Regions from separate parts of the Sphingomonas sp. PP-CC-3A-396 genome, predicted to be linked through region 1. Evidence: riboswitches for the same ligand, from Rfam matches in the RefSeq annotation. Region 1 holds a riboswitch; each other region holds the start of a gene.

Region 1 (7,594 bases):
GCGCGGGGCCGGCGGGGTTGGCGGCGGCGGTGTATGCCGCGTCTGAGGGACTGTCGGTGGTCGTGCTCGACGAGCGCGCGATCGGCGGGCAGGCGGGCGCGTCCGCGCGGATCGAGAATTACCTGGGGTTTCCGACCGGCATTTCAGGGCAGGCGCTGGCGGGCCGCGCGTTCAACCAGGCGCTGAGGTTCGGCGCGGAGATCGCGGTGCCGCTCGAGGTCGCGCGGCTCGACTGCGATGACGCGCGGCCGGCGGACGATCCGCTGGTGCTCGCGCTGCCGGATGACACGCGGGTCCGGTCGCGGACGGTGATCGTGGCCTCGGGCGCCCGCTATCGCCGGCCCGACATTCCCGGTCTGGCGATGTTCGAGGGCGCGGGCGTCTCCTATTGGGCGTCGCCGATCGAAGCACGATTGTGCGAAGGCGAGGATGTCGCGCTGGTCGGCGGCGGCAACTCGGCCGGGCAGGCGGTGGTATTTCTCGCGCCTCGCGTGAAACACCTTCACCTGATCGCGCGACGGCCGCTGGCGGCGACGATGTCGAAATACCTGATCGACCGGATCGCGGCGCTGCCCAACGTCACCCTGCATGTCGGCACCGAGATTATCGGTCTCGAAGGCGACCGCGCGACCGGGCTCACGGGGGCAATGTTCCGCCAAACAGACGGCTCAACCAAACAGTGCGCGATGCGTCACCTGTTCCTGTTCATCGGCGCCGATCCTAACGCCGGATGGCTGCAAGGATGCGTCGATACCGACGACAAAGGGTTCATCGTCACTGGCAAGGCTGCCCTCGCGTTACAGACGAGCCGCGAGCGCGTGTTCGCGATCGGCGACGTGCGCGCTGGCTCGACCAAGCGCGTCGCGGCGGCGGTCGGCGAGGGGGCGGCGGTGGTCGCGCAGGTTCATGTCGCGCTGGCCGACATGGCCGAACGGGAGGCGTCATGAGTTACGGCTGCACGCATATGGAGACGATCCGGTCGATCACGCCGAGCGCCAAGGGGTGCGAGGATTGCCTTCGGATCGGCAGTGAATGGGTCCATCTGCGGCTGTGTCGGGCATGCGGGCATGTCGGCTGCTGCGACGACTCGCCACACCGCCACGCGACCGCGCACTTTCATGCGACGCGGCATCCGATCATCGAGGGCTATGACCCACCAGAGGGCTGGGGTTGGTGTTTCGTGGACGAGTCGATGGTCGACCTGCCCGACCAAACGCCGCAATGGGGGCCTATCCCGCGGTATGTTTGAAGAGGGGTAGGCTTCGTTTGCGTCGGTTCAACCACGTGTAGCACCACCCCGGCGGAGGCCGGGGCCCAATCGGCAAAGCCGCAGTAATAGCGGGCGATCCTTTGTTATTGCCGTCCCCCAATTGGGCCCCGGCCTGCGCCGGGGTGGTGTTGGTCAGCGCGGCAACGACCGTCGATGCAACCACACCGTTGATCACCCTCGCTTGCTTCGCCCGACCCTGACCGCTAGCCGACCTTCATCGGTAAAGGCGTGAGTAGTCGAACATGCGGCGTGTGATGATGGGGCTAATGGCCGTTGCGGCGCTCGCTACGGCGGGATCTGCGCAAAAGCCGAACCGCGCAGGGCCGAAACCGGGCATCGTCCGCGTTCGTCTGGTGACCTCCGAGGGCCCGATACTGCTGGCGCTCGACACCCGTCACGCGCCGAAGACGACCGCAAATTTCCTGGCCTATGTCGATGACGGGCGGTTCGACGGGACCGACTTCTACCGCGCGAGCCGCCAGAAATCCGCGCCGAAGCTCGGCTTCATCCAGGCGGGCATCCGCACCGACGCGCGGCGGATCCTGCCGCCATTCCCCCTTGAGACCACGGCGATGACCGGGATCAAGCATCTCGACGCGACGATCTCGATGGCGCGGGGGATGAACCCGGCATCGGCGGGCGGCAATTTCTTCATCACCGTCGGCCCGGCGCCGGCGATGGACGCGCGCGCGGGCTATCCCGGCTATGCGGCATTCGGGCACGTCGTCGCGGGGATGGACGTGGTGAAGCGGATCCTCGCCAAGCCGACCGGCGGCGGCATGGATGCGTTCAAGGACCAGATGATCCTGAAGCGCGTCGCGCTGGTAAGCGCGCGCCGGCTCGACGGGGTGGCGAAGCCGACGGGATTGCCGCGGGCTTGGCTGATCGAGACGGGGCTTGGTCGGAAGAAGTGAAGTATCCGTCGCCCCAGACTAGTTTCGGCGCCTATCCCCTTCGAACACGTGCCGACGATGGTCGTACGGTACCACGTCCTTCCTTGTTCTCCCGCGAAGGCGGGAGCCCAGACTGGATCCCCGCCTTCGCGGGGAAACAAGCTTTACTTACAGGACGGAGGGTCCCGCAGTCAGGCTGAGCGCTACCGCTTCCGCGACTTTGATCCCGTCGACTGCGGCGGAAAGGATGCCCCCTGCATAGCCGGCGCCTTCGCCTGCCGGAAACAATCCCGCGGTGTTGAGGCTCACGAAATTATCACCGCGCGTAATCCGAACCGGCGACGAGGTCCGCGTCTCCACCCCCGTCAACACCGCATCGGGATGATCATAGCCAGGAATCTCGCGCCCAAACGCCGGCAATGCCTCGCGCAACGCGGTGATCGCGAACTCCGGCAGGCATTCCGACAGGTCAGTCATATGCACGCCCGGTTTGTACGACGGGATCACCGAGCCCAGCGCGGTCGACGCACGCCCTGCGAGCAGGTCGCCAATGCGTTGCGCAGGCGCCTTGTAGTTCGAGCCGCCGGCGACATAGGCGCGCGATTCCCAGTGGCGTTGCAGTTCGATCCCCGCCAGCGGGTGGCCGGGATAATCGCGCTCGGGGTCGATGCCGATGACGATCCCCGAGTTCGCGTTGCGTTCGTTGCGCGAATATTGGCTCATGCCGTTGGTGGCGACGCGGCCCTCTTCGGACGTCGCGGCGACGACGGTGCCGCCTGGGCACATGCAGAAGCTGTACACGGTGCGGCCGTTCTTGCAGTGGTGCGACAGGCTGTACGCCGCCGCGCCGAGATCGGGGTGGCCTGCACACGGCCCGAACCGTGCTTCGTCGATCCAGGATTGCGGATGTTCGATGCGGACTCCGATCGAGAAGGGTTTCGCCTCGACGTAAACGCCCTTGGCATGGAGCATCTCGAACGTGTCCCGCGCGCTGTGGCCGACCGCGAAGACGACGTGGTTGGCTTCGAGATAGTCCCCGGTGCTGAGATGGAGACCGCGGAGTTGGCGGGTACCTGCCTCCTCGACGATGTCGAGACCGTCGACGCGCGTCGAGAACCGGTATTCGCCGCCAAGCGCCTCGATCGTCTCGCGCATGCTCTCGACCATCGTGACGAGCCGAAATGTGCCGATATGCGGGTGTGCTTCGGTGAGAATTTCGGGTGGGGCGCCGGCTTTCACGAATTCGGTCAGGACTTTGCGGCCCAAGTGGCGCGGGTCCTTGATCTGGCTCCAGAGCTTGCCGTCGGAGAAGGTGCCGGCACCGCCCTCGCCGAACTGGACGTTGGATTCGGGGTTGAGGACGCTTTTGCGCCAGAGACCCCAGGTATCCTTGGTGCGTTCGCGGACGACCTTGCCGCGGTCGAGGATGATCGGGCGGAACCCCATCTGCGCGAGGATCAGGCCGGCGAACAGCCCGCACGGGCCGGCGCCGACCACCACCGGGCGGGGGCCGGTGTAGCTCGCGCCGCCCTTGGTGACGAAGCGGTAGCCGGTGTCCGGGGTGCGCTGGACGTGGCGATCCTTGCGGAAGCGCGTGAGGACGGTGTCCTCGTTCTTCAGCGTGACGTCGACCGAATAGACGAGCTGGATGTCCATCTTGTCGCGGGCATCGTGCGCGCGTCTGGCGATGGTGTAGCGGATCAGGTCGCGCGGGGTGACGCGCAGGCGATCGCGGATCGCGGCGGGGAGCGCTTCGTCGGCGTGGTTGAGCGGGAGCTTGAGGTCGGTGATGCGGAGCATGTCGGTCGCTCTAGCGCCGCGCGGCGCGATCCGCCATCGGCAGTACAGGGCGCGAGCGCGAGAGGACATGATCATGCGGACCGACGACGAGCAGAATGCCAAGAGCGCCAAGCGCAAGGAGGTCCATGATAAGATCGTCGCGAGCAAGACGATCGAGAAGGGCCTGATCATCGTCCACACCGGCAAGGGCAAGGGCAAGTCGACCGCGGCGTTCGGCATGGCGGTGCGGATGATCGGGCATGGGCGCAAGGTCGGCTTGGTGCAGTTCGTCAAGGGCGCGATGGCGACCGGCGAGAAGGCGATCTTCGACGCGTTCCCGGACCTGTGCGAGTTCAAGCCGATGGGCGAGGGCTTCACCTGGGATACGCAGGATCGCGCGCGGGATATCGCAGTGGCGCGCGAGGCGTGGGACGAGGTCAAGCGAATGATCGCGGACCCGTCCTATGCGATGGTGGTGACGGACGAGCTGAACATCGTGTTGCGCTATGAGTATCTGCCGGTCGACGAGGTGCTCGCTGTGTTGGCGGCAAAGCCGGAGATGACGCATGTCGTGATCACCGGGCGGAATGCGCCGGATGCGCTGATCGAGATGGCGGATCTTGTGACCGAGATGACGCAGGTGAAGCATCCGTTCCGGTCGGGGGTGAAGGCGCAGGCTGGCGTGGAGTTCTGACTTCTTGATCCTCCCCTTGCGGGGGGAGGTGGCTGGCGCTTGCCAGACGAAGGGGTATTGCGATCACGACGGCGGGTCACCCCTCCGTCAGCCCAAACGGGCTGCCACCTCCCCCGTCAGGGGAGGATTAGAGGCGGCTTGTCTACGGTCGATCGTACGCGTATCGCTCAACCCGCGACAGGTTTTCCCGAGGCGGCAACGCGTAGGGAAATGAAAACGGGAACGGGAAACACCCGGCTGCCCCTGCAACTGTACGCGGCGAGCCATCGTGCCTCATGCCATTGGGATACTCCCGAGAAGGCGGCGCGGACGGCGTTGACCCGCGAGCCAGGAGACCTGCCCGTCGCGGTCGTCTTTCGTCCGGCCAGGGTGCGCCGAACGGACGGGTAACACCCCGAGCGACGACATCGCTTCGCGTCGCGCGGAGGCTGGAGGCGTGCGCCTTTCGCCCTTCGCGCGGTGCGGGATCGACTGTCCGAAGGGGTTCCTATGCCTAGTATAAATCGTTCTGTGATCGTCCGGGAACGGACATGTTGAAGCCGGTCGAAGGCGGCGTCGCGGTGGTCGCGTGCAACACGTGCCGCCATTCCGCCGATGCGCGTGACGACGGCGAAGGCGTTCGCGGCGGCGCGCGGCTGGTCAGCGCGTTGAAGGCGGTGCAGGCGAGCGATCCGGCCTATGCCGACGTCGCGGTGCAGGAGATGCCGTGCCTGTTCGCATGCCAGGATTTCTGCACGATCCACCTGCGCGCACCCGCCAAGGTCGGCTATGTGCTCGGCCGGTTCGAACCGACCGAAGACGCCGCGCGCGCGATCCTCGATTACGCGCGGCTCTACGGTGAGAGCGCGTTCGGGCAGGTGCCGTTCAAGCAATGGCCGCAGGGCGTGAAGGGGCATTTCATCACCCGCACGCCGCCCGCCGGCTTCGTCGTCGAATGACCGCGTTCGCGACGCCTGCCGGGTTTCTGGCGGCCTTGCGCGGCTTGCCGCAGGCGGACGCGGCGGCGCGATCCGCGGCGATCGTCCGACAAGGCGAACTGACCAAGCCGCCGGGCTCGCTGGGGCGGCTGGAGGATATAGCGGTGTTCATGGCCGGCTGGCAGGGTAACCCGCTGCCCCGGCTCGATCGCGGGAGCGCGGTGGTATTCGCGGGCAACCACGGCGTCGTCGCGCGAGGTGTGAGTGCGTTTCCGGCCTCGGTCACCGCGCAGATGGTCGCCAATTTCGAGCATGGCGGCGCGGCGATCAACGCGCTGTCGCGGGCGGCGGGCCTTGAGCTGAAGATCGTATCGCTCGATCTCGACCGACCGACGGCGGATTTCACGCAAGCCCCGGCGATGTCGGAGGACGAATGCCTTGCCGCGTTGAACGCGGGCGCGGCGGCGGTCACAGATGCGCCGGACCTGATTGTACTCGGCGAAATGGGGATCGGCAATTCGACGACCGCCGCGGCGCTGTGTCTGGCGAGCTTCGGCGGGTCGGCGAGCGACTGGGTCGGGCCGGGCACGGGGGTCGACGATGAGGGCATCGCGCGGAAGATCGCGGTGGTCGAAGCCGGGGTCGCGCTGCACCGGGACGGGCTGAGCACGCCGTTCGAGATCTTGCGGCGGCTCGGTGGGCGCGAGTTGGCGGCGATCGCAGGCGCGGTGGTTGCCGCGCGACTGGCGGGCGTGCCGGTGATGCTCGACGGGTTCATCTGCTGTGCGGCGGTCGCGCCCTTGGCTGCGGCGTGTCCCGACATTCTCGCGCATTGCCTTGCCGGACATGTCTCGGCCGAGCCGGGGCATCATCTTTTGCTCGAGCGAATGGGGCTCGAGCCGTTGCTCTCGCTCGGGATGCGGCTGGGCGAGGCGAGCGGTGCTGCGACGGCGACGTTGCTCGTCCGGGCCGCTCTGGCCGCGCATGCAGAGATGGCGACGTTCGCCGAGGCGGGCGTTTCGGCTGCGTGAGTGCGTACATGCTGCACCTGATGCGGCACGGGGCGCTTGAAGTGGCGGGGCGAATGCTCGGACGGACCGACGACCCGGTGACCGAGGGAGGGATTGCCGCCTGTATGGCACGCGCCGAGAGTCTTGCGATCGAACGGATCAAGGCCTCCGATCTGATCCGCGCACGCGCCTGTGCGGCGGCGATCGGTGAACCGCGAGGCGTTGCGGTCGAGGTCGACCCACGCTGGCGCGAACTCGATTTCGGGGCATGGGACGGGCTGGCCCCGGCGGCAATCGATCCCGCCGAATTGGCCGCATTCTACGACGATCCCGATGCGTCACCACCGCCGGATGGCGAACGCTGGTCCGCGTTGCAGGACCGGGTCGCGCAGGCACTGGCCGCGATGCCGCAGGTCTCGACACTCGTCGTGACGCACGGCGGCGCGATCCGGGCGGCGCTCGCGGAGTTGTGCGGGTTCGATCGAAGGCAGAACTGGGCGTTCGACCTCCCCTATGCCGCGCTGGTGTCGCTGCGGATATGGCCGGGCCCGACGCGGACCGTGCAGATCGTCGGCTTGGCGACATGAAGCGGTTGATCATCGCGTTCGGCTTCCTCACCCGCCTGCCGATGCCGCGCGTCGACGTCGAGGCAGAGGATTTCGCGGCAGCGATCCGGTGCTACCCTGTCGTCGGTCTCGCGATCGGCCTGATCGTCGCGGCGGCCGGCTGGCTGGGTACGCTGGTCGATCCTTGGACGGGGGCCTGCGCTGCGTTGCTGGCTTGGATCGCAGTGACGGGGGCGCTGCATCTCGACGGGCTCGCCGACCTCGCGGATGGGTTGGGCGCGGCGCATGGCGATCGGACGCGGCTGCTCACGGTGATGGCCGATCCGTATATCGGGAGCTTCGGCGTCGTCGCGATCGTCGGTCAGGTGCTGGCCAAGCTGGTATTGCTCCACGCGGCGGGGATGGGCTGGACGCTGATCCTCGTGCCGTGCGCGGCAAGGATGGGACCGCTCGTCTGGGCGAGAC
Region 2 (7,594 bases), on a different contig from region 1:
CCGACCAGCCAGGGGATTTCGCTGCGCGGGATTGGCGGCAACGCCTCCAGTCGCGCGCTGCTGATCTTCGACGGCGTGCCGCAGGCGGATCCGTTCGGCGGCTGGGTCGCATTCCCGGCCTATGCGACGGGGCGGCTAGGGCGCATCCGCGTGACGCGCGGCGGTGGCAGCGGCTATCAGGGACCGGGCGCGCTGGCCGGGACGGTCGAACTGGAGAGCGCGACGCCTGACGACCTGACACCGTTCCAGGGCAGCGTCGCCTATGGCAGCCGCGATTCGGTCGATGCGCAAGGGTCGGCGGCGCTGGTGCGCGGGTCGGGGTTTGCGACCGTGTCGGGCGCGTACGCGCGCGGTGACGGCTTTACGCCGACCGTCGCGGAGAGCCGCGGGATCGTCGATCGGGCCGCGCCATACGAGCAGGCGTCGGGCGCGTTGCGGACCGTCGTCGGGATCGGCGCGAAAACCGAATTGCAGATGAATGCGAGCGCGTTCACCGATCGGCGCGACCGGGGGAGCGACTTCACCGCGAATAAGAGCGAGGGGGCCGATGCGAGCATCCGGCTGATCGGGCGGGGCGCGTGGGGCTATTCGGCGCTGGCGTATCTGCAGACGCGCGCGTTCGCGAGCAGCTTCAACAGCATCACTGCCGCGCGCACGACCGCGATCCAGTCGCTGAACCAGTACAATACGCCGGCGACAGGGCTTGGCGGGCGGATCGAGATCGCACCGCCGCTGGGCGAGAGCATCACGCTCAGGCTGGGCGCGGATATCCGCGACGTGAGCGGCAAGACGCAGGAGCTCTATACGTTCGTCAACGCGGCGCCGACGCGGCGGCGGGAAGCTGGCGGGAGTACGACGACGACCGGCGTGTTCGCCGATGGAAGCCTCGTCGCGGGCTACCTCACGTTCAGCCTAGGTGGGCGGGTCGATTGGTGGTCGATCGATGGCGGCTATCTGACGGAACGGCCGCTCGCGACCGGCGCGGCGCTGACCGACCTGCGCTACGCGAACCGCGACGGCAGCGAGACTACCGGGCGGGCAGGCGTCGCGTATCAGCCTATCGAGGCGGTCACGCTGCGGGCCGCCGGCTATCGCGGATGGCGACTGCCGACGCTCAACGAACTGTACCGCCCGTTCCGGGTCGGCAACGACGCGACCGCGGCGAACGCGTTGCTGTCGCCGGAGCGACTGACCGGGGTCGAGGGTGGCGTCACGCTGACGCCGGCACCGGGCGTGAGCATCGCCGCGACCTATTTCTACAACCGGCTGAAGAACGCGATTGCCAACGTCACGACGACCAACCCGCCGCAGGTGCTGCCCGGGGTCGCCACCTACCGCGTCCGCCAGAACCTCGATGGGATCCGCGCGCATGGCTTCGAACTGGATGCGTCGTATCGACCGGGTCCGCTGGGCGTGCAAGCATCGTGGTCGCACACGAACTCGAAGGTCGAGGGTTCGGGGATCACCGCCGCTCTGGACGGCTTGCGACCAGCGCAGACCCCGCGCGACCAAGTGTCGGGGACGGTCGACTGGCGGCACGATGCTGCGGCGCTGTCGCTGACCGTGCGGCATGTCGGCCGACAGTTCGACGACGACCAGAATACGCGGGTGCTTAGGGCCGCGACGACACTGGATGCCTATGCCGCGCTGCCGATCCTGCGCTCGCTGGTTGCCGAGTTTCGGGCGGAGAATTTCCTCAACGAGCGCGTCGAGGCAGGGATCAGCGGCGCCAACATCGTCGAGCGCGCCACGCCGCGGACAATCTGGGTGGGGCTGCGCTACGGCGGGCGTTGATATTCGATCCGTCGCTTGCCAAGAGAAACGAAGACAGCATGTTTCCCCGCGAAGGCGGGGACCCAGTCTGGGCTCCCGCCTTCGCGGGAGAACAATTTCGGGGAACGTCACTATTTGGTACTAGTCACCACCCCGGCGAAGGCCGGGGCCCAATTGGAAAGGTGGAAATAACGGGGCACTGCGCTCGGTTATCGCCGTTCCCCACTTGGGCCCCGGCCTTCGCCGGGGTGGTGCGATAGACCATGAGTCTACTGAACCACGCCCCGGGTGGGGAGCATGAGTAGGCGCTGCGTTGACCCGTGTCTGGCGTGCGACTAATGCCACTCCCGTGAAGGGTTCCCGGCGACGGGATCAAAAGGGAAGTCGGTGCGCGGGAATCCGCAAGACCGGCGCTGTACCCGCAACTGTGACCGGATAGCGGCCACCCCGAATATGCCACTGGGTTTCGACCTGGGAAGGCGGGGTGGGCGCGATGACCCGGAAGCCAGGAGACCTGCCTTTCACGGTCGATCCACTGCGCGGGCGGGTGTCCGGCGCGGACGAGTGCTCCGGTCCAGCCGGGTTTCCTCGAGCGAGAGACGTCTGGCCGCCCCGCGAATGGTCGCAGGCGGTTCTGCTTAGGACGTACCCATGACGAAATTCTTCCTTCTGCTCGGCGCCGCGGCGATCGCAGCGCCCGCTTATGCCCAGACCATCCCCGATCCCGACGCGCCCGAAGTCGTCGTCACCGCAACCCGCGCCGCGCAACCGCTGAGCGAGATCGGCCAGGCCGTCACCGTCATCGACCGCGCCGAGATCGAGCGCCGCCAGACCGTTATCGTCTCCGATCTGCTCGCGACCACGCCGGGCGTGACGGTAACGCGCAATGGCACCATCGGCGCGCTGACCAGCGTCCGTATCCGCGGCGCCGAGGCGGACCAGACGCTCGTCGTGATCGACGGCGTCCGCGTCAACGATCCCTCGTCGACCGGCGGCGGCTTCAACTTCGGCAATCTCCTGTCGAGCTCGGTCGAGCGGATCGAGGTGTTGCGCGGCCCGAACTCGGTGCCATGGGGCAGCCAGGCAATCGGCGGCGTCGTCAACATCATCACCGCCGCGCCAACCGAAGGCGTCCAAGCGCGCGCCAACGCCGAATATGGCTATGCCGACAGCGTGTTCGCCAGCGCGGGCGTGTCGGGCAAGACCGGTCCGGTATCAGGCTCGCTGACCGGCGGCTATCTGCGCACCGACGGCATCTCGTCCGCCGCCAGCGGCACCGAGCGCGACGGCTATCGCCAATATGGCGCGACCGGGCGCGTGGGCGTCGAGTTCGCGCCGGGCATCGGCCTCGACCTGCGCGGCTATTTCGCCGACAGCCGCGTCGAGATCGACGGCTTCCCAGCGCCCGATTACGTGCTAGCCGACACGCCCGAATATTCGAAGACGCGCGAGGCTTACGGCTATGCCGGGCTGCACGCGAACTTCGCCGATGGCCGGTTCAACAACCGCGTCGCGTTCACGATCGCCGACATCAACCGCGACAATTACGACCCGAGCTTCGGCAGCGATCCGACCTTCATCGGCCGCGGCCGCAGCGAACGCTACGAATACCAAGGCGACTTCCGCCCGCTCGACCAGGTCCGCGTGGTCGCCGGCTTCGAGCGCGAGAACAGCCGCTTCAACGACGGCTTCACCTTCGCGGATACCGGCATCACCAGCGTTTACGGCCAGCTGATCGTCAAGCCGCTCGATATCCTCACCATCACCGGCGGCGTCCGCAACGACGATCACGACGATTTTGGCAGCCACACCACATTCGGCGCGAACGCGGCGCTGGCGTTGCGCACCGGCACGACGATCCGCGCAAGCTATGGCGAAGGCTTCAAGGCACCGACCCTGTACCAGCTCTTCTCCGACTACGGGAATCGCGGCCTCGATCCGGAGACCGCGCGCAACTTCGACGTCGGGGTCGAGCAGGCGTTCCTCGACAACCGGGTCCGCGCAAGCGTGACCTATTTCAACCGCCGTACGCGCAACCAGATCGACTTCCGCGATTGCAGCCCGGCGGAGCAGGTGACCGCCGGTTCGATCTGCGTCGGCCGCCCGTTCGGCGTCTATGACAACATCGCCCGCGCCGAGGCGGACGGCGTCGAGTTCACCTTGGCGCTGCGCCCGGTCGACGCGCTGACGCTGACCGCGAACTACAGCTATATCGACACCGAGAACCGCTCGATCGGCAGCGATTTCGGCAACGATCTCGCGCGCCGTCCCAAGCAGACCGCGAGCGTCGACGCCGATTACCGGTTCGCGTTCGGGCTGTCGGTCGGCGGCACCGTGACGATGGTCGGCGACAGCTTCGACGACGCCGCCAACACCGTACGGCTCGACGGCTATGCGCTGGCGGGTGTCCGCGCGGAAATGCCGATCACCGACCAGATCGCGCTGTACGGCCGCGTCGATAACCTCACCGACTCGCGGTACGAGACGATCGCGGGCTACGGCAATTACGGTCGCGCGGCGTATGGCGGCGTGCGGTTGCGGCTGAAGTGAGGCGCGGGGCGATCCTCCTCGCGCTCCTGCTCGGGGGCTGCGCATCGCCGCCGAGCGGGGGCGGGGGGATCGTCTCGACCAATCCGTGCGTGGATTCGGTGCTGGTCCGCATCCTGCCGCCTTCACGGATCGCCGCGATCAGCCATTATTCGCAAGATCCGTCCGCGACATCGATCCCGCTCGCCGTCGCGCGCCGGTTTCGCGGCATCGCCGGGACCGCCGAGGAGGTGATCGCGCTCCACCCCGATCTCGTCATCGCCAGCACGTATACGCCGCCGGCGACCCAAGCGGCCTACGCGCGGGCCGGGCTGAAGACGCTGCTGCTCGGCATCCCGGACTCGATCGCGGAGAGCCAGGCACAGGTGAAGCAGATCGCCGACGCGGTCGGTGCGCCCGCGGGTGGCGCGCGGATCAATGCCGATATCGATCGCGCGGTGGCGCGCTGGAGTCGCAAGGATGGGCCCAAGGATGACATGCCGCCCAGCGCTCTGCTCTATATCAGCGGCGATCTCGCAACCGGGGGGAGCACGTTGCTGAACGAGATGATGACCCGTGTCGGCTTCCGCAACGCCGCCGCGAGCTACGGCCTGACGCATACCGGCACGCTGTCCGCGGAGACGATCGTGACGCAACCGCCGGCCATCGTGATCGCCCCCGAACGCGCCAGCCGCGGCACCGCGCTGCGCCGCCGCCTGCTGCCGCGTACGCCGCAAGCCGTCTTCCCCCGCGTCCTGATCAACTGCGGCGGCCCGACCATTCCACCGGCGCTGGAACGCCTCGCGGCGATACGGGCGGCGCTGTAATGCGACACCCATACCAAAACCACCCCGGCGAAGGCCGGGGCCCAATTGGAATGGCGGAAATAATGGAGCGCTGCACGCCGTCACGATCGTCCCCCAATTGGGCCCCGGCCTTCGCCGGGGTGGCGGCAGTCGCCGGTATGCTTGCGGTGGACCTGTGATGACCCGCACGCCCAAACTCATCACCCTTGGCCTGCTGGTTGTCCTCCTGTTCGGCCTGTCGCTCGGCTGCGGGAAAGTCTGGGTGCCGCTCGACGCCTGGTTCTCGAGCGACCCGCGCTGGTGGATCATCCTCGAACTCCGCCTGCCACGCGCGGTACTCGGCCTCGTGCTCGGTGCCACGCTCGGGCTGTCGGGCGCGGTCCTGCAAGGCTATCTCCGCAACCCGCTCGCCGACCCCGCCGTCGTCGGCATATCGTCGGTCGCAGCACTCGGCGCAGTCGCCGCGATCATCTTCGGGGCCGGTTCGGGACCTGCCATCTTCGCCGCTGCAATGCTCGGCGCGGGCGGTGCGGTCGCGCTCCTCGCCGCGCTGACATGGCGATCGCCGAGCGCGATCACCTTCATCCTCGCCGGCACCGTGCTCGCCAGCCTCGCCGGCGCGCTGACCGCGTTCCTGATCTCGATCGCGCCCAACCCCTATGCGGTCGCCGAGGTGATCGACTGGATCATGGGCGCGCTGACCGATCGAGGCTGGGACGATATAAAGCTCGCGCTGCCGCCGATGCTGCTCGGCGGCGTCCTGCTGATGCTCACCGGCCGTTCGCTCGATGCATTGTCGCTAGGCGAGGCGGCGGCGCGATCGCTCGGGATACGGATGGGCCGCATCCGGTGGCTGGTCGTGCTCGGCACCGGGCTCGTTGTCGGTGCAGGCGTCGCGGTGACCGGCGTGATCGGCTTCGTCGGCCTCGTCGTGCCGCATCTGCTGCGCCCGATCTTCGGCCACCGCCCGAGCGCCCTACTGCTCCCCTCAGCGCTCGGTGGAGCCGCGCTCGTGCTCGCCGCCGACAGCCTCGTCCGCCTCGCCCCCGGCGCAGGCGAAGTCCGGCTCGGCGTCGCAATGGCGATGATCGGCGCGCCGTTCTTCCTCGGGTTGCTGGTCAAGGAACGAGGCCGGGCATGGATCTGATCGTCGACGCACTGCGCGTGAAGCTCGGCAAGCGCACCGTCCTCCACGACGTCTCCGCGCATCTCCGCCCCGGCCGAGTCACCGCGATCCTCGGCCCCAACGGCGCCGGAAAGAGCACGCTCGTCAAGGCCGCCGCCGCGCTCGTCGGTGGCAGCGCGGGCAGCGTCCGACTCGACACGCAGGACGTCGCGACGATGGACCCGCGCGCCCGCGCCCGCGCGATCGGCTACCTCCCGCAGGATGCGACGGTGCACTGGAACATCGTCGCACGCGATGTCGTCTCGCTCGGCCGCCTGCCGCACCTCGGCGCGCATGCCGCCCCATCGCCCGACGACCACGCCGCCGTCGATCGTGCGATGCACGATACCGAGACCGCGCACCTCGCCGATCGCCCGGTCGGCGAACTCTCCGGCGGTGAGCGCGCCCGCGTCCTGCTCGCGCGCGTCCTAGCAGGCGAACCGCGCTGGTTGCTCGCCGACGAACCGCTCGCCAGCCTCGACCCCTCGCACCAGATCGACCTGCTCGCCCGCCTGCGCGCCTACGCGGGCGGCGGGGCAGGGGTCGCGATCGTTCTCCACGACCTCGTCCAGGCGCAGCGCGCTGCGGACGACGCGCTGCTGATCGCCGACGGTCGCATCGTCGCGTTCGGTCCGGTCGCCGAGGTGATGACCGCGGACACGCTCGCCCAGGTGTTCGGCGTCCGCGTCGCGCCGCTCGACGATGGCGGCCGCCGCCTGCTGGTCCCGGTCGGGCGTGTCGAGATCGGCTAGCCAAGCGACACGCCCGGTGGATCGGGGCCAAGTCGGGGCCGGCGGGGTGAAAGATCATCGACGCGCGGAGCCCGGTTCACTATCCCGCGCCGGGTGATCGACATTCCCGCCCCCCTCCGCCTGCGCCTCGACGGCGACGCACTCGTCCAGAACTGGCGTACGCTCGACCGCATGAGCGGCACCGCGGCATGCGGCGCGGCGGTGAAGGCAAACGGCTACGGCCTCGGCGCGATCGAGGTCGCCCGCCGCCTCGCCAACGCCGGCTGCCGCGATTTCTTCGTCTCCAACTGGCAGGAAGCCGCCGAACTCGCGCCGCTGGGCCTGACCGTGTCCGTCCTCCACGGCGTTCGCGAAGACGACATGCCCGCCGCCGCAGCCGGTTTCGCCCGCCCGGTCCTCAACACCCCCACCCAGGTCGCCCGCTGGAAAGCCGTGGGGGCAGGCCCGTGCGACGTCATGGTCGACACCGGCATGAACCGCCTCGGCATCTCGACAGACGACATCGCCGGCGGCTTGCTCGACGGTGTCGAAATCGAAACGCTGATGAGCCACCTCGCCTGCGCCGACGAAGA
Region 3 (7,594 bases), on a different contig from region 1:
CATCGGCTGGATGTTCTTAGGCCTGATCGTGGCCAACATCGCGGCGTGGTCCTGGGCGTTCTCGCTGTTCCACGCGCAGCCGCTGATGCTCGGCACGGCGCTGCTCGCCTGGGGCCTGGGTCTGCGCCACGCCGTCGACGCGGATCACATCGCCGCGATCGACAACGTGACGCGGAAGCTCATGCAGGACGGCCAGCGGCCGATCGCGGTCGGCTTTTGGTTCGCGATCGGCCATTCGGGGATCGTGCTGATCGCCGCCGTCGCGATCGCGCTCACCGCCAGTGCGCTGTCGCAGTTCGAGGCGTTCAAGCAGGTCGGCGGCGTGGTCGCCACCGTCACTTCCGCCGTGTTCCTGTTCACGATCGCGGCGATGAACCTGATCATATTGCGCTCGGTCTGGCGCACCTTCGGTCATGTCCGCAGCGGCGGTATTTATGTCGAGGAGGACCTGGACCTGCTGCTCGGCAACCGGGGGCTGCTCGCGCGGCTGTTCCGACCGATGTTTCGGCTCGTCACGCGGAGCTGGCACATGGCCCCGCTCGGCTTCCTGTTCGGGCTCGGGTTCGACACCGCCACGGAGGTCGCGATCCTGGGCCTTTCCGCGAGCCAGGCCGCAGACGGGCTTTCGATCGGCACCGTCCTCGTACTCCCCGTGCTGTTCGCGACCGGCATGGCGCTAGTCGACACCGCAGACGGCGTCGTCATGCTCGGCGCGTACGAATGGGCGTTCGTGAAGCCGATCCGCAAACTTTATTACAACATCACCATCACGCTGATCTCCGCGATCGTCGCGATAGCGATCGGCGGGATCGAGACGCTCGCGCTGCTTGGCGCAAAGCTCGGCCTGACCGGCGGCATCTGGGATCTGGCAGCCGCACTCGGCGAGAACTTCAACGGCCTGGGCTTCGCGATCATCGGCCTGTTCGTGCTGTGCTGGGTCCTGAGCTTCGCCATCTACCGCTGGAAACGCTTCGATGAGATCGAGGTCGTACACGGATAGCTGGCGGCGTGGCGGAAAGTCCTCTAACCCACCCCCGAGGCTCGGTTGCACCGAACCTCATAGATCGCGCCGGTGCCCGAAAGGGCTTGAATGGGAATGCGGTGCGGGAGGAGTCCTCCCAATGCCGCGGCTGTCCCTGCAACTGTAAGCGGTGAGCGAGACGCACACGTCCTTCGTTTCGGAGGGCAGCCACTGGGGAAACCTGGGAAGGCGTACGTCGAGCCTCGACCCGCGAGCCAGGAGACCTGCCAGCGTTATGGTCGCTCTTGCTACGATCCAGGGGATGGTCGCGGCACGGTACTCCGTCTGAGCGACGAACGCGTGCGGCCGAAAGGTCGTGCGTGCGTGTGCTTCAGACGTCGAGGAAATAATCATGTCCGATCTTTCAAAGGTCCCCGTCACCATCGTCACCGGCTTCCTGGGTGCCGGCAAGACGACGCTCATCAGCCACCTGATCCGCAACGCGAACGGTCGCCGGCTCGCGGTGGTGGTCAACGAGTTCGGCACGCTCGGGATCGACGGCGACATCCTCAAGGGCTGCGCGATCCCCGATTGCCCGGCCGAGAACGTCGTGGAGCTGGCGAACGGTTGCATCTGCTGCACCGTCGCCGACGACTTCATCCCGACCGTGGAGGCGCTGCTCGCGCTCGACCCGCGCCCCGATCACATCCTCATTGAAACGTCCGGGCTCGCGCTGCCCAAGCCGCTGCTGAAGGCGTTTGACTGGCCCGCGATCCGCTCGCGCATCACCGTCGACGGCGTCATCGCGCTCGCCGATGCGGAAGCCGTCGCCGCGGGCCGCTTCGCCCCCGACGTGGCCGCGCTCGAGGCCCAGCGCGCCGCCGACCCAAGCGTCGATCACGAGACGCCGCTCTCGGAAGTATTCGAGGATCAGCTCGCCTGCGCCGATCTTGTCCTGCTGACCAAGGTCGATCTCGCCGGCCCCGAAGGCGTCGCCAAGGCACGCGCCGTCATCGCCGCGGAGTCCGCAAGACCACTCCCGGTGATCGACCTGACCGACGGCATCATCGATCCGCGCGTGATCCTCGGCCTCAACGCCGCGGCCGAGGACGATATCGCCAGCCGCCCGTCGCATCACGACGGCGAGGACGATCACGAGCATGACGATTTCGACAGCGTCGTCGTCGAGCTTGGCGAGATCGCCGACCCGACGGACCTGACCGCAAAGATCGAGGCGCTCGCCCGCAGCGCCGACATTCTTCGCGTGAAGGGCTATGCGGCGGTCACCGGCAAGCCGATGCGCCTGCTCATCCAGGCGGTCGGCGCCCGCGTCCGCACACAATACGACCGCCCTTGGCGTGCGGGCGAACCTCGCCGCACGCAACTGGTAGTTATCGCCGAGCACGACCGGATCGACGAGGCCCGCATCAAGGCCGCGCTGGACGGCTGAGGCTCACAATGCACGTCGTCTTCCGCGAGACCCACGGGCTGGAGGAAAGCGCGGTCCCGCAGGACCTCGCCCAATCTCCCGCGGATCTCGTCGTCCTTTCCTTCTCCGACGGCGACCTCGGCGCATTCGCCGCGGGCTGGAGACGTGCGGATGCGGCCGGAAGCCGGCTGCCGTCGCTGCGCCTGGCTAACCTGACGGCGCTACAGCACCCGCTCTCTGTCGACACCTACGTCGAACAGACGCTGGCCGGCGCGAAGGGCATCCTGATCCGGCTGATCGGCGGGCGCTCCTATTGGAGTTATGGCCTGCAACAGGTCGAAAACCTTTCGCGGGAAAAGTGCATCGCGCTCGCCGTGCTCGCCGCTGACGGCCGCATCGACACGCGCCTCGATGCCGCCTCGACGATCCCGTTCTCGACGCTGCGCCGCCTAACCCATCTCTGCGACACCGGCGGTGCGGTTGCGGCGCAGGCGGCACTCGCGCAGTTCGCGCTGGCCGCCGGTTGCTATGCCGGCCCGGTCACCGGCGTCCGTGCGATCGCCGATGTCGGTGGCTGGCAACCGCACGACGGCGTGACCTGTCCGGCCGCGTTCGCGCTCAACGCGCACCGCCCCCGCGTGCTGGTCGTCTTCTACCGCTCCTATTTGACCGCCGCAGACCTCCACCCGATCGAAGCCCTGCACGCTGAACTGACCGCGCGAGGCTTCGACGTCGTCGGCCTCTTCGCGCCGTCCTTGAAAGGCCCAGACGCAGCCGGTTGGCTATCCCGCTGGGTTACGGCCCTGAAGCCCGCCGCGATCGTCAACGCCACCGCGTTCTCCGCACGCGGCGCGAGCGACACGACCCCACTCGACGGCGCCAACGTACCGGTCTTCCAGATCGCTCTCGCCACCTCCGACCGCGCAGCCTGGGCCGGCGCCACCCGAGGCCTGTCGCCCGCCGACCTCGCCATGCACGTCGTCCTTCCCGAAGTGGACGGCCGCCTCTTCGCCGGCGTCGCCAGCTTCAAGGAATGCGCGGCGAGGGACGGCGACCTCGAATACACCCGCCGCGAACACCGCGCTGACCCAGCACGCATCACCGCCATCGCCGCGCGGATCGAAGCCTGGACGAACCTCGCCAGCAAACCCGTCGCCGACCACCGCATCGCGATCGTCCTATCGACCTATCCCGGCAAGACGTACCAGATAGCGCACGCCGTCGGCCTCGACGCGCTCGCCTCGACGCAAGCAATCCTCGGTGACCTTACCGAAGCCGGCTACGCGATCACCTCGGACGCCAACGATCTCACGACATCACGCATACACTGGCCACTCGAAGAGTATCGCAAAGCACTCGCGCAACTGCCCAAAGCGATCCGCGAGGACCTCCGGCAAAGCTGGGGCGACCCCACCGAAGACTTCACCTTCACCGCGATCGATCACGGCGGCGCGCTCGTCGCGCTGCAACCCGAACGCGGCCGCACCGAGCACCGCGCGGAGGAGTATCACGACCTCTCGCGCTGCCCCTGCCACGCCTATGTCGCCTTCTACCTGTGGCTCCGCGAGCGCGGGACCGACGCGCTGGTCCATGTCGGCGCGCACGGCACGCTCGAATGGCTACCCGGCAAGTCGGTCGCGCTGTCCGACGCCTGCTGGCCCGAAGCGCTCGTCGGCGCGATGCCCGTCATCTATCCGTTCATCGTCAACGACCCCGGCGAAGCGGCACAAGCCAAACGCCGCATCGGCGCCGTCACGCTCGGCCACGTCCCGCCGCCGCTCGAACGCACCCGCACCGGCGCAGGTCTGGGGCGCCTCGAAGCGCTGCTCGACGAATTTTCCAACGCCGACGGCCTCGATCCAGCCCGCCGCGACCGCCTGCAACGCGACATCCGCGACGAAGCAACCGCCACCGGCCTCGCCGCAACGCTAGGCCTCGACGATGCGCAGTCCCAAGCCGACACGATCACCCGCATCGACACCTTCGTCTGCGACGTGAAGGAGAGCCAATATGGCGACGGCCTCCACATCTACGGCCGCGGTGAACACGGTGTCGCCGAACGAACCGGATTGCTGTCCGCGCTCCAAGGCAAACGCATCGCACCTGGCCCCTCCGGCTCCCCTTGGCGAGGCCGCGCCGACGTCCTCCCAACCGGCCGCAACCTGTACACCACCGATCCTCGAGCAGTGCCTTCGCGGGCCGCCCATACCCAGGGCGTAAAGCTCGCCGACGAACTCGTCCGCCGCCACTTGCAGGACCACGGCGACTACCCCCGCAATCTCGTCGTCGATCTCTGGGCTTCCGCGACGATGCGGACAGCCGGCGAGGAGTTCGCGATGGCGCTCCACCTGCTTGGCGCGGAGCCGGTGTGGGACATGCAGTCCGACCGCGTGACGGGCGTCGAGATCCTGCCGCTGGCGGACTTCGACCGCCCCCGCATCGACGTCACCTTGCGCGTATCCGGCCTTTTCCGCGACGCCTTCCCGACGCTCTGCACGATGTTCGGCCAAGCCGTCCGCGCGCTTGCCGCACGCGACGAACCGCAAGACTGGAATCCCTTCGTCGGCAAGGCGGTCAGCGCTCGCGTCTACGGCCCCGAACCCGGCCGCTACGGCCTGCTCATGGGCGACGCCGCCGAAACCTACACGCCAGCAGCGCGAATCGAAGCTGGCAACGCGTGGCTATCCGCCTCCAGCCACGCGCTCGACGACGGCGTCGACAGCTTCGACCCGACCGGCATTCGCGACCGCGTCGCTGCCGCCGATGCCTTCGTCCACGTCCAGGACCTGCCCGAAACCGACCTACTCCTCGCCGCGGACTATGCCGCGCACGAAGCCGGCTTCGCCGCCGCGCAATCGGTCGCCGGAGGGAGCGCCACGCTCTACCACCTCGACGCACGAGACCCGAACCAGGCCAAGGCCCGCTCACTCAAGGAAGAGATCGCCCGCGTCGTTCACGCCCGCGCGGCAAATCCAGCCTGGGTCGACGGCATGATGCGCCACGGCTTCCGCGGCGGTGCCGAGATCGCCGCAACGCTCGATCACCTCGGCGCCTTCGCGCATCTGGCCAGCGCGGTCCGCCCAGAACTGATCGACCTCTATTACGACGCGACGCTAGGCCGCGACGACGTCCACGCCTTCCTCGCCGAAGCCAACCCCGGCGCACTCGCGGCGATGCAGGCGCGTTTCGCGGCGCTCCATGCCGCCGACCTCTGGCCGACCCGCCGCAACTCGATCCTGGCGCGTCTGGATTTGCCGTTGTGAGCGCGCCTGACACCAACGGCGTCGTGAAGGGTTGGTGCCCCGACGCTTGGCGCCCGATGATGGCGGGCGACGGCCTACTGGTACGCGTCCGCCCGCCGCTCGCGCGCCTGACACGCGTCCAAGTGCTCGGCCTGTGCGAGGCGGCAGCGCGGCACGGAAATGGCCAGATCGACCTTACCACCCGCGCCAACCTCCAGATTCGCGGCGTCCGCGAGGATAGCTGGCGTCCGCTGATCGAAGCATTGCTCGACCTCGGCCTAATCGACCCCGATCCCGCTTTAGAAGCCCGCGCCAACATCCTCGTCACGCCCGATTGGTGCGAAGGTGACGACACCCATCGCATTGCCGAAGAACTGCGCGCGCGCCTGCCCGAACTGCCACCCCTCCCCGGTAAGTTCGGCTTTGTGATCGACGCCGGTGCCACACCGACGCTCAAAGACGCACCCGCCGACGTCCGCATCGAGCGGACCATATCCGGCCGGCTGATCCTCCGGGCCGCTGGCCGCAATCTCGGCACGCCACTGTCACCCGACATCGAAGTCGACCTGCTGATCGCGCTTGCCCACTGGTTCGTGAAAAGCGGCGGCGCCGTTAGCGGCCGCATGGCCCGTCACGACGCGATTCTGCCCGTCTGGGCGGCGGCAACGACAATGCCCAGGGCATCTGCACCACGCATCAGGCTCGGCGAGCACCCGCTCGGCATCGCGCTCGGCTTGCCATTCGGTCGGATCGCGGCGGCGGCCTTGCACCGCTTCGTCGAAGCCGAAACCGCGATCGAGGCGATCCGCCTGACCCCGTCACACATCGTGATCTGCGAGACGAAGGTGCCGCTCTCGGGAAAGCCCGACACCGCCGGCTTCATCGCAGACCCAGGCTCGGCGTTGCTTCGCGCAGATGCCTGTGTCGGCGCGCCGGCCTGTCCGCAAGCCACCGTCGAAACCCGCGACCTCGCGCTCCGCCTAGCCCCCTGCGTTAGCGGCCGCCTTCACGTCTCCGGATGCGCCAAGGGATGCGCCAGTGCGGGCCCTGCCGACGTAACGCTGATCGGGCGCGACGGTTGCTACGACCTCGCCTTCGACGCGCGCGCCGGTGCGCCACCTTCCCGCGCGGGCCTCGATGCCGCGCAGATCCTCGCCCATTTCGGAGCCGCCTAAATGCCGTACGCCTATGAAACCGACGGCGCGGCGATCTACCGCCAGTCCTTCGCGATGATCCGCGCCGAAGCCGACCTCGCCCGCTTCTCGCCCGAGGAAGAGCCTGTGGCGGTCCGCATGATCCACGCCGCCGGTGTTGTCGGTTTGGCCCAGCACCTCCGCTTCTCGCCAACACTTGCCGTCGAAGCCCGCCGCGCGCTGCAGGCCGGCGCGCCAATCCTCTGCGACGCACGCATGGTCACCGAGGGCATCACCCGCGCCAGATTGCCCGCCGACAACCGCATCGTCTGCACGCTCCACGCCCCCGAAACGCCTGAGCTCGCCCGGACGATGGGCAACACGCGATCGGCCGCCGCCCTCGAACTCTGGCGCCCGCATCTCGCCGGTGCGGTCGTGGCGATCGGCAATGCGCCCACCGCCTTGTTCCACCTGCTCAACATGCTCGAGGACTCTGATTGTCCGCGTCCGGCGGCAATCATCGGCTGCCCTGTCGGCTTCGTCGGTGCAGTCGAATCGAAGGCGGCGCTCTGGACCGACCAGCCAGTCCCCTGCGTCGTCGTCGAAGGCCGGATGGGCGGCAGCGCCATCACCGTCGCCGCGATCAACGCCCTGGCGAGCGGCACCGAATGACGCTTGGCACGATCCACGGCGTCGGTTTAGGGCCGGGGGCGCAGGACCTGATGAGCGTCCGCTCGGATCGCCTCGTTCGCGGCGCGCGTCATGTCGCCTATTTCCGCAAGGCGGGTCGGGCCGGGCAGGCGCGGAAGATCGTCGACGGCATGCTCCG

The links. A riboswitch is a leader RNA that binds a small molecule or an ion and turns the genes downstream of it on or off. The one in region 1 is predicted to bind cobalamin.
Region 2: linked by a shared signal. The riboswitch ahead of C8J40_RS01755 (TonB-dependent receptor) and the one ahead of C8J40_RS10720 (DUF1636 domain-containing protein) in region 1 are both predicted to bind cobalamin.
Region 3: linked by a shared signal. The riboswitch ahead of cobW (cobalamin biosynthesis protein CobW) and the one ahead of C8J40_RS10720 (DUF1636 domain-containing protein) in region 1 are both predicted to bind cobalamin.

Annotation. Positions count from the first base shown of each region.
Region 1 covers NZ_SLYF01000005.1:12,481-20,074, reverse strand. Annotated here, with positions in the region: gene C8J40_RS10745 (FAD-dependent oxidoreductase) at 1-947, shown strand, start outside; gene C8J40_RS10740 (UBP-type zinc finger domain-containing protein) at 944-1,249, shown strand; gene C8J40_RS10735 (peptidylprolyl isomerase) at 1,513-2,184, shown strand; gene C8J40_RS10730 (NAD(P)/FAD-dependent oxidoreductase) at 2,332-3,963, opposite strand; gene cobO (cob(I)yrinic acid a,c-diamide adenosyltransferase) at 4,031-4,636, shown strand; cobalamin riboswitch at 4,799-4,995, shown strand; gene C8J40_RS10720 (DUF1636 domain-containing protein) at 5,167-5,574, shown strand; gene cobT (nicotinate-nucleotide--dimethylbenzimidazole phosphoribosyltransferase) at 5,571-6,584, shown strand; gene C8J40_RS10710 (histidine phosphatase family protein) at 6,581-7,150, shown strand; gene cobS (adenosylcobinamide-GDP ribazoletransferase) at 7,147-7,594, shown strand, end outside.
Region 2 covers NZ_SLYF01000001.1:378,994-386,587, reverse strand. Annotated here, with positions in the region: gene C8J40_RS01760 (TonB-dependent receptor) at 1-1,794, shown strand, start outside; cobalamin riboswitch at 2,111-2,310, shown strand; gene C8J40_RS01755 (TonB-dependent receptor) at 2,425-4,323, shown strand; gene C8J40_RS01750 (ABC transporter substrate-binding protein) at 4,320-5,126, shown strand; gene C8J40_RS01745 (iron ABC transporter permease) at 5,284-6,252, shown strand; gene C8J40_RS01740 (ABC transporter ATP-binding protein) at 6,243-7,022, shown strand; gene alr (alanine racemase) at 7,125-7,594, shown strand, end outside.
Region 3 covers NZ_SLYF01000003.1:207,352-214,945, forward strand. Annotated here, with positions in the region: gene C8J40_RS07175 (HoxN/HupN/NixA family nickel/cobalt transporter) at 11-1,000, shown strand; cobalamin riboswitch at 1,054-1,268, shown strand; gene cobW (cobalamin biosynthesis protein CobW) at 1,374-2,411, shown strand; gene cobN (cobaltochelatase subunit CobN) at 2,420-5,653, shown strand; gene cobG (precorrin-3B synthase) at 5,650-6,807, shown strand; gene C8J40_RS07195 (precorrin-8X methylmutase) at 6,808-7,437, shown strand; gene cobI (precorrin-2 C(20)-methyltransferase) at 7,434-7,594, shown strand, end outside.